3 regions of the Arthrobacter sedimenti genome follow, and region 1 is predicted to be linked to each of the others. Evidence: predicted binding sites of a transcription regulator. Region 1 holds the regulator's gene; each other region holds the start of a gene.
What was found. Region 1 encodes Rex, which represses fermentation and respiration genes when NADH is low (regulators of the CRP and FNR family bind a similar motif). Its sites were predicted from a motif close to CTTGTGAANNNNTTCACAAG; they were not measured.
Positions count from the first base shown of each region.

Region 2: benA (benzoate 1,2-dioxygenase large subunit) is a predicted target of Rex. The motif match lies at 1,856-1,875, and genes of this name have one in related genera.
Region 3: araB (ribulokinase) is a predicted target of Rex. The motif match lies at 1,388-1,407, and genes of this name have one in related genera.

Region 1 covers NZ_JBHSDQ010000001.1:1,008,563-1,011,835, forward strand. The annotation lists gene ACFO0G_RS04775 (YceI family protein) at 1-305, shown strand, start outside; gene ACFO0G_RS04780 (ABC transporter permease family protein) at 511-1,362, shown strand; gene ACFO0G_RS04785 (redox-sensing transcriptional repressor Rex) at 1,437-2,141, opposite strand; gene ACFO0G_RS04790 (glutaredoxin family protein) at 2,152-2,406, opposite strand; gene ACFO0G_RS04795 (HAD family hydrolase) at 2,485-3,273, shown strand, end outside.
Region 2 covers NZ_JBHSDQ010000004.1:387,215-390,487, forward strand. The annotation lists gene benB (benzoate 1,2-dioxygenase small subunit) at 1-343, opposite strand, end outside; gene benA (benzoate 1,2-dioxygenase large subunit) at 376-1,761, opposite strand; gene catA (catechol 1,2-dioxygenase) at 2,088-2,969, shown strand; gene ACFO0G_RS12375 (benzoate/H(+) symporter BenE family transporter) at 3,063-3,273, shown strand, end outside.
Region 3 covers NZ_JBHSDQ010000014.1:17,998-21,270, reverse strand. The annotation lists gene araB (ribulokinase) at 1-1,244, opposite strand, end outside; gene chvE (multiple monosaccharide ABC transporter substrate-binding protein) at 1,513-2,643, shown strand; gene mmsA (multiple monosaccharide ABC transporter ATP-binding protein) at 2,750-3,273, shown strand, end outside.

The DNA.
Region 1 (3,273 bases):
ACGTGGAGAAGTTCCCGGAAATCTCCTTCGTCTCCAACGGCCTCGTGGCCAAGGGCAACAGCTACGAACTCACCGGCGACCTGACCATCAAGGGCGTTACCCGTCCCGTCACCCTGGAAACCGAGTTCAACGGCGTGGCCGTGGACCCGTTCGGCAACACCCGTGCCGGCGTCTCCGCCGAGACCACCATCAGCCGCAAGGACTTCGGCCTGACCTGGAACGCCGTCCTGGAGACCGGCGGAGTGCTGGTCAGCGACAAGGTGGCCATCAACCTGGAACTCGCCTTCATCGCTCCCGCAGCCTAAATCCCCCAACACGGCACCCCGGCCCCGCCTACGCGGCGTGGCCGGGGTGCCGTGTTTAACGGGCAAACGCGGTGCATCGACACCTCCCGAATCATCCACAACGCCGCCCGCCGGGGGTACGGTGGACTTAAGCCATGCTGGGGGGAAGGCTGAGGACCGATTCCCGGCAGCCTAACTGGATCCCGACCCTGCAGAAGGAACGCCCATGAGTACTCCTCCCGTCCCGCCTCCCGGGTCCGAAGACCCCCGCAACAGCAACGGACAATCCGGCAACGACCAGCCCGGAGCCCAGCCGCCGCGCTACGGCCAGAACGCACCGCAGTATGGCCAGAACGCCCCGCAGTACGGGCAGAACCAGCCCCAGTACGGCTCGCAGCCGCCGGCAGCACCGCAATATGGACAGAATGCCCCGCAGTACGGCCAGAACGCACCGCAGTACGGGTCCCAGGGATCCCAGTATGGGCAGAACGCCTCCCAGGCTCCCGGTTACGGGCAGCCCCAAAACGGCCAGTCCCAGTACGGCCAGGCGCCGTATGGACAGTCCCCTTACGGCCAGTACCCCTCCGAGCAGCCGCAGCCGGCCGGAAGCAACGGCGTTCCCCAGCTGGTGAACATCTCCTTCTGGCTGCTCATTGCGTCGGCGGCGATTTTCGTCATCGGCATGATCCTCGGGCTCACCCAGCTGGACAGCCCCGAACTCCGGCAGCTTTTTGAACAGCAGATGCGCTCCAGCGGAACAGACATCAGCTACGACAGCATGAAGAGCTTCATCGCCGGTACGCTGGTGGTGTTCGCCATCATCGGCGTCGCGCTGTACCTGTTGGTGGCCTTCTTCGTTCGCAAGGGCAGGAATTGGGCCCGCATCCTGGGAACAGTTTTCGCGGCCCTGTCCATTTTCGGCCTGTTTGGGGTCCCCTCCATCGGAACGCTCGGAACCGTCCTGGGCATCGTAGCCATCGTGCTGCTTTACCTGCCCGCAGCTGCCCCGTACTTCCGGAAGCAGCAGCCTTTCGCCAACCCGTACTCCGGTGGGTTCGGCAACCCTTACGGTCGGTAACCAGCACGGCAGCTGGGAAACAGGCGGCCCGGGAAGCAGCAATGCTTCCCGGGCCGCCCGCGTTAAGCCAGCGCCTAGGCTGTCTGGCCGGGTGACTGCGCCCGCTGGGCGTGATAAGCCAGGATCTGGAGTTCGGTGGCCATGTCCACCTTGCGCAGGTTGACGCCGTCGGGAACCTGCAGCATCACCGGTGCGAAACTCAGGACGCTGTGCACGCCTGCAGCCACCACCCGGTCGCAGACGCCCTGGGCCACAGCGGCCGGAAGCGCCAGCACCACCATGTTGGCCCCGGTCCGGCGCAGGACTGTTTCGAGGTCTGCCACGTCGCTGACACGCAGCCATCCCACTTCGCTGCCCACCACCATCTGGTCGGCGTCGAAAATAGCCACGACGTCGAACCCGCGGGACTCGAAGCCGCCGTACCGCGCCAGCGCCTTGCCGAGGTTGCCGGCCCCGACGATGGCCACTTTCCAGTCGTGCGTCAGTCCAAGTGCGGCGGCGATATGGCGGCTGAGGTACTGCACCTCGTAGCCCACGCCCCTGGTTCCGTACGACCCCACATAGGAGAGGTCCTTGCGTAGGGTTGAGGAACTCACCCCGGAGGCCTCCGCCAGCGATTCGGAGGAGACGCGCTCCACGCCCTCCGCCAGCAGGGTGTTCAGGGCGCGAAGGTAGAGCGTCAGCCGGGCTACGGCGGCGGGCGGTATCTGCTTTGGCGCGGTGCCCGTGGCGTCCGGAAGGTCCGGGAGGGGCTGCGGCGTTGGATCCAGGGAGGTCACCGGCACTCCCCTACTGGGCCATGGCGCGCTGCAGCACGCGTTCCAGCCGGATTTCATCGATCTTCCAGAAGTCGCGCTGCACGCCGTCCACCAGCACCACCGGGATCTCCTCGGCGTAGCGCTCACGCAGCTCGGGCTGGTTGTCCACCAGCTCTTCGCTCCAGGTGAGGCCCAATGAGGCAGTGACCCGGCTGACGGCGTCGCGCGCGTCTTCGCAAAGGTGGCAGTCAGCTTTGGTGACCAGGACGACGCGGGGTGTAGCCATGGCTTAACGGTAGCGCCGTTCGCGTGCTGCCGGTGACGCCGACGGCGGCAGGCCACTGGATTGACTAGACTCAAGTCCATGCCCGAGGAGAAATACGTCGCCGTAGTCACGCGCCCGGTTGCCGAGCCGCAGCCAGGCGAAGCGGCGTTCTTCGACGTGGACAACACCTTGATGCGCGGAGCCAGCCTCTTCCATGTGGCGCGGAAGATGCACCAGCGCGGAGCGTTCACCCTGGCCCAGGCCGCCGGCTTCGCATGGAAGCAGTTCAAGTTCGTGGCACGCGGGGAAAACATCGACGATGTCCACGCCGTGCGCGATTCTGCCCTGACGCTGGCCGCCGGGATCACCGTTGACGACATCAAGGCCCTCGGCGAAGAGGTCTATGACGAGATGATTGCGTCCCGGATCTGGCCTGGGGCCAAAGCACTGGCGGAACAGCACCTCAGGGTGGGCCGTCGCGTCTGGCTGGTGACGGCCACGCCCATCGAGGTGGCCACCGTGATCTCCACCCGCCTGGGACTGACCGGAGCGCTGGGGACGGTGGGCGAAGTGTCGGACGGCATGTACACCGGCCGGCTGGTGGGCGACATCCTGCACGGCTCAGCAAAGGCCGTGGCCGTCCAGGCCATCGCCGACGAGGAAGGCCTGGACCTCAAGCGCTGCTGGGCCTACAGCGACTCCTATAACGACGTCCCGCTGCTGTCGCTGGTGGGGCACCCCGTTGCCATCAACCCGGATGCCAAGCTGCGCCGCCACGCCCGTGACCGCAACTGGCCGGTCTACGACTTCCGCGCCGGCCGCCGGGCTGCCACCCTGGGCCTCAAGGCAGCCACTTTTGGCGGTGCCATTTACGGCCTCTGGAAGGGC
Region 2 (3,273 bases), on a different contig from region 1:
TCAACACCTCGACGTCCGTGATGTTATGGCCCGTGCGGGGCTCCGGGAGGGAAGTGGCGGAGGACCTGTCGGTCTTGATCCGGAACACCCGGTCCTCGATGCCGCCTCGGTTGTCGTAATAGATCAGGGAGATCTCGTTCTGGGGGTCCTGCGTCAGCTGGTCGTCCACGTCCCAGGCCGGCATCCAGAATTCGGAGTCCGGGTGGTAGCACTCCAGCCATTCGTCGAACTGGCGGTCATCCAGCAGGCGGGCTTCCCGGTAGAGGAACGCGCGGACGGTTTCGAGGGTTGCGATCTCCTCCGCGGTCTTCAGGGCCGGGGCGGTGTGGGTCAGGTTGGTCATGGGTTCTGCGCTCTCTGTGGTTCGGCGGGCTCTCAGGCGGAGACGGGAACGGATTCCAGGGCGGAACGCTCCTCTTCCTCCGCCAGGGCCCGGTCCATGACTTCCTTCCAGTACCCGTGCTGGATGGGGTAGAGCCCTTCGTCTTCGGTGCGCATGCCGGAGGCGATCACCCGGGTCATGCCCAGGGCCTGTGCCTGCTCATCCGGCCCGGTGATCTCGTGGGCAGAGCCGCGGGTCATGTCGTTCCACGGGGCGCTGGTGGCCCAGTAGGTCTTGTTGCAGGAGCGGAATTCCTCCAGGTCGTCCGGCGTGGCCATGCCCGTGGCGTTGAAGAAGTCCTCGTACTGGCGGATGCGCTTGGAACGGTTCTCCTGGGACTCGCCCTTGGGGGCGATGCAGTAGATGGTCACCTCGGTCTGGTCCGCGGAGATGGGCCGGAAGTGCCGGATCTGCGAGGAGAACTGGTCCATGATGTAGACGTTCGGGTACAGGCAGAGGTTGCGCGAGATGTTGATCATGAAGTTCGCCATCTCCTCGCCGTACTTGGCCACAAGCTCGTCGCGGCGGTCCCACAACGGGCGGTCCTGGGGGTTGGTCCATTCCTGCCACAGCAGCAGGTGCCCGTGGTCGTAGGAGTAGAACCCGCCCTTGACTTTGCCCCACTTGCCGGCGTCCATGGCCTTGGTCTTGTTGGCCGAATCCCCGGCGCTGCGGCGGGCCGTGGTGGCTGCATAGTTCCAGTGCACGGCGGTGACGTGGTAGCCGTCGGCGCCGTTCTCGGCCTGGACCTTCCAGTTGCCGTCGTAGGTGTAGGTGGAGGAGCCGCGCAGCACTTCCAGGCCCTCGGGCGACTGGTCCACGATCGAGTCGATGACCTTGGTGGCATCGCCCAGGTGCTCCTCGAGCGGGAGCACGTCGGCCTTCAGCGAGCCGAACAGGAAGCCGCGGTAGGACTCGAAGCGGGCCACCTTGGTGAGGTCGTGTGAGCCTTCCTTGTTGAAGGTCTCGGGGTAGCCGGCGTTCCGGGAGTCCTTGACCTTCAGCAACTCGCCGGAGTTCTTGAAGGTCCAGCCGTGGAACGGGCAGGTGAACGTGGTGCGGTTGTCCGTCTTGCGGCGGCACAGCATGGCGCCGCGGTGCGAACAGGCGTTGACCAGGCAGTTCAGGTTTTCATCCTTGTCCCGGGTGATCATCACGGGGGTACGGCCGATGTAGGTGGTGAAGTAGTCGCCCACGTTAGGGATCTGCGACTCGTGGGCGAGATACACCCAGTTGCCTTCGAAGATGTGCTTCATCTCGAGTTCGAAGATCTCCTGGTCGGTGAAGATCTCGCGCTTGGCCCGGATGACGCCGTTCTCGCGGTCGTCGATCACGGCGTCGGCAAGGACCTCGCGGGCATGGATCAGGTTCTCGGTCATGGCGTGCTCCTTCATTGGAGATTGCTGGACGGATGGTCGGAGGTCCACTCGGGAAGGGGCTTCGGCGGCGGACGTTGTCCAGCAATTCTTGCCGCTCGTGATTGGCCTCACATCAGGCAAATACCTAGGTTCCACCAAGGGTGTCTTTATGTATCGATAATGACTCAAAAGACGCCTAGTTGATATTTGTAGCGTCCTTATCTGCGGGCCTACGATTGAGACCGACATCACGCGGTGCGGCGCAGGGCATGACGACTGGCCCGGCAGCCCGCGTCGGGTGCAGGAGCCCTTCCTGTCCCCATTCAATGAGGAAGGTGGACATTGTCATGACCCAAACCCCAACGGACAGCCGCACGGAAAACGAAGGCACCGCCGTCGAAGCAGGCACCAAGGCAACCGAGCGGTTCGCAGCGTCGGGCAAGCTCTCCAAGGTGGATGTATCCAAGGAACGGGTGAGCCTGCTGGCCGGCGCGCTGATCAAGGCCGCCAACGACATCGTCGAGGAACACCAGGTCACCTACGAGGAATACAACGCGCTCAAAGCGTGGCTGATCAAGGTCGGGACGGACGGTGAATGGCCGCTGTTCCTCGACGTCTGGCTTGAGCACACCGTTGAGGACGTCAACTCCCAGGACCGTCCCGGCACCGTGGGAACCATTGAGGGCCCGTACTACGTTCCCAATTCCCCGGAACTCCAGACGCCCGCCACGGTTGAAATGCGCGACGGCGAGGAGGGCACCCCGCTGCGCTTCAGCGGCCAGTTCACCGACACCGACGGCGACCCCATCCAGGGTGCCCAGGTGGAGATCTGGCACGCGGACGCCGCCGGTTTCTACTCCCAGTACGCCCCGGGCCTGCCCGAGTGGCTCTTCCGCGCCACCGTCAAGGCTTCCGACGATGGCCGGTTCGAGATCAACACGATGCGTCCGGCGCCCTACCAGATCCCCACGGACGGGGCCTGCGGGCAGCTGATCAGTGCGGCGGGCTGGCACGCCTGGCGTCCGGCGCACATCCACATCAAGGTGTCCGCACCGGGCTACGAGCCGGTCACCCAGCAGCTCTACTTCCCCGGCGATCCGCACAACGCCGACGACATCGCCTCGGCAGTGAAGCCTGAACTGATGCTGGACCCCCGCCCCCGTACCGACGGAAAGGGCGAGGAAGTAGTTTATGACTACGTCCTGGCAAAGCAGGGCCAGAAGAAGTAGCACGCAAACTGGGAGATATCCCCGCACGGAGGCGCTCCGGAGCTGATGCTTCGGAGCGCTTCCGGTTTTTCCGCCCCCCAGCCAGGAGCCCCGATGAGCCACCCCCGCCACCATCCGACCGCCAGCTCCGTCGAGCCAGGCCGGCCGGCGCCGGAACCCCTGCTGGAACGTCCGGGGGTCCGGCCCGCGGGTCCCCGCCGGATCCTCCGCGACCTGGGCCTGTCGTATGTCTCAAACGGCGCCATTGGGCTCATTTTCGCGGCGTCCGGGCCCATCGCCGTCACGCTGGCCGTCGGGACCGCGG
Region 3 (3,273 bases), on a different contig from region 1:
TGGTCCACCAGGACTGAGCGGTTGCCCGAGTGCCAGTCGAGGGCGATCAGGCCGTGCTCCCCGATGGCCTGCCGCGACGCGAGTTCGGTGAGGTATTCGTGGATGCCCAGGCCCGCATCCCTGGCAGCCTGGTGGTATTCGGGCGGCACGCCGTACTTGGTGAACCAGCCAAAGATGTCCCCGACGCCGGACTGTCCGGCCTCGTAGCCCCAAAGGCCCGGCACGATGCCGCCGTCCACTGCCCCGCACATCCCGGGCACTTCGCGCAGTTCCGTGCCGTTCATGACGTGGCAGGTGGAGGTGCCCATGATAGCCACCAGCTGGCCGGAGTCCACTGCTTTGGCAGCCGGGGCCGTGACGTGCGCGTCAACGTTTCCCACGGCCACGGCGATGCCCTCCGGCAGTCCGGTCCAGGCAGCAGCCTCGGCGGTAAGGGTGCCTGCGGCATCCCCCAGCCGCCCGAAGGTGTGCTCCAGCTTGGAGCTGACGAAGTCTTTGAAGTCCGGGTTCAGGGCAGCAAGGAAGTCCTCGGACGGATACCGGCCGTCCTGGTAAATCCCCTTGTAACCCGCCGTGCAGGCGTTGCGGACGTACCGCCCGCACAGCTGCCAGACGATCCAGTCCGCCGCCTCAACCCAGTGGTCCATGGCGGCGTAGGCTTCCGGGTCCTCTTCCAGCAGTTGCAGGCCCTTGGCGAACTCCCACTCGGAGGAGATCAGCCCCCCATAGCGCGGAAGCCAGTCCTCACCCCGGTCGGCGGCGAGCTTGTTAATCCGGTCAGCCTGCCCCTGCGCCGCGTGGTGGCGCCAGAGCTTCACATAGGCATGCGGCCGGGTGGCGAAGCCCGGCAGTTCGTTCAGGGGGGTGCCGTCGGCCTTGACGGGCACCATGGTGCAGGCGGTGAAGTCCGTGGCAATGCCCACGACGGCGGCAGGGTCGATCCCTGCGTCAGCCACCGCGGCGGGGACAGCCCTGCGCAGGACTTCCCGGTAGTCGTTGGGCACCTGGAGTGCCCATTCGCCGGGAAGCCTCGAGGCGTGTCCATTGGATTCCGCGCCCGCTGTATCTTCGGGGAGGGAATCGGTGACCACCGCATGCGGGTACTCGTGGACAGCGCTGCCGAGTTCCCTGCCGTCGCGGACCCGCACCACCACGGCGCGGCCGGACAGGGTCCCGTAGTCCACCCCGATGACGTACTGATCAGCGCGGGGGTCGGAGCTGGATGTGGACAAAGTCTCTGGCATGGGTTTGCCTCCGTCCGGGAGGCGGGCGGCCTCTTTACCGGGTTTGTAGGGGTCGGGGTCAAGCTGTTTTGCTGCAGCAAGTGTGAACGCTAACAACGAAGAAGTCAATGGACTCGAAAAAGTTGCGAAAATTCCCCTTCGCGCTCTTGTTAGCGTTCACAAACCAGTCTATATTGAACCGACACATCAACAATGTGGCCAGGACCAGGGAGCTTCGGTGCTGCCTGTCCAACAACACTTCGCGGCGATGCTGCCGCGGAAGGAGAAAATGGTGAGAATCAAAAAACTCATGGGCGCGGTGGCCCTTGTCCTCGCCCTGACGGTGGGCGCCACCGGCTGTGGCTCCCGCGGCGGAGCCGCCACCGAATCCGGCAGTGCCGCCAAGCCCAGCGATTCACTGGTCGGGATCTCGATGCCCACCCAGACCTCCGAACGGTGGATTGCCGATGGCGCCAACGTGGAGAAGTCGCTGAAGGATCTTGGCTACAAGACGGACCTCCAGTTCGCCAATGACGACATCCCCACCCAGGTGTCGCAGATCGAAAACATGCTGACCAAGGGCGCCAAGGCCCTGATCATCGCCGCCATTGACGGCACCACCCTGACTGACGTCCTGGCCAAGGCCAAGGACCAGAACGTCAAGGTCATCGCGTACGACCGCCTGATCAACGGCACCCCGAACGTGGACTACTACACCACGTTCGACAACTACACCGTGGGCGTGCAGCAGGCCACCTCACTGCTGACCGGCCTGGGCCTCCTGGACGCCAGCGGCAAGAAGGTTGACGGCAAGGGCCCCTTCAACATTGAGCTTTTCGCCGGCAGCCCCGACGACAACAACGCCAACTTCTTCTGGAGCGGCGCCATGGACACCCTGAAGCCGTACATGGATGCCGGCACCCTGAAGGTCCCCAGCGGCCAGACCAAGTTTGAGCAGGCCGCGATCCTCCGCTGGCAGGCACCGGTGGCACAGAAGCGCATGGAGGACATCATCACCTCCGCCTACAGCTCGGGCACCAAGCTGAACGGCGTCCTCTCCCCGTACGACGGCCTGTCCATCGGCATCATTTCCGCCCTCACCAGCACCGGCGGCTACGCCAAGGGCAGCCTGCCGGTAGTCACCGGCCAGGATGCCGAAAAGGGCTCCGTCAAGTCCATCGTCGCCGGTGAGCAGTACTCCACCATCTTCAAGGACACCCGCCAACTCGGCGCGCAGGCCGTCAAGATGGTTGACGCCGTCCTCAAGGGCCAGGAGCCGGAAACCAATGACACCAAGACCTACAACAACAAGGTCAAGGTTGTCCCGGCGTTCCTGCTGAAGTCCGTGATCATCACCAAGGACAACTACAAGAAGGAACTGATCGACTCGGGTTACTACACCGACGCCGACGTCAAGTAGTCAGCGTCCGGGGTTGTGGCCCGGCTTCCGTCCCGGGCCACAGCCCCACCCGCGCCCTCCTGCAGCAGCAGGAAGGCAAGCTCCGAACAGTCAGTGGGAATTGACGATGAACACACCCATTCTTCAAATGCGAGGAATCACCAAGACGTTCCCCGGCGTCAAAGCGCTGCAGGACGTCACCCTGGATGTGAACCGTGGCGAGGTCCACGCCATCTGCGGGGAAAACGGAGCCGGCAAATCAACACTCATGAAAGTGTTGTCCGGCGTCTATGCACACAACACCTTCGACGGTGAGATCCTCTTCGAAAACGAACCCTGCAACTTCTCCAGCATCTCGGACAGCGAAAAACGCGGAATCGTCATCATCCACCAGGAACTGGCCCTCAGCCCGTACCTGTCGATTGCCGAGAACATCTACCTTGGCAACGAACAAGCCACCAACGGGTGGGTGGACTGGCGCAAGACCAACCTGGAAGCAGCCAGGCTGCTGGCCCGCGTCGGCCTCGACGAGAACCCTGTCACCCCTGTACAGCACATCAGCGTGGGCAAACAGCAACTGGTGGAAATCGCCAAGGCGCTGTCCAAGGAAGTGAAGCTGCTCATCCTGGACGAGCCCACGGCCGCCCTCAA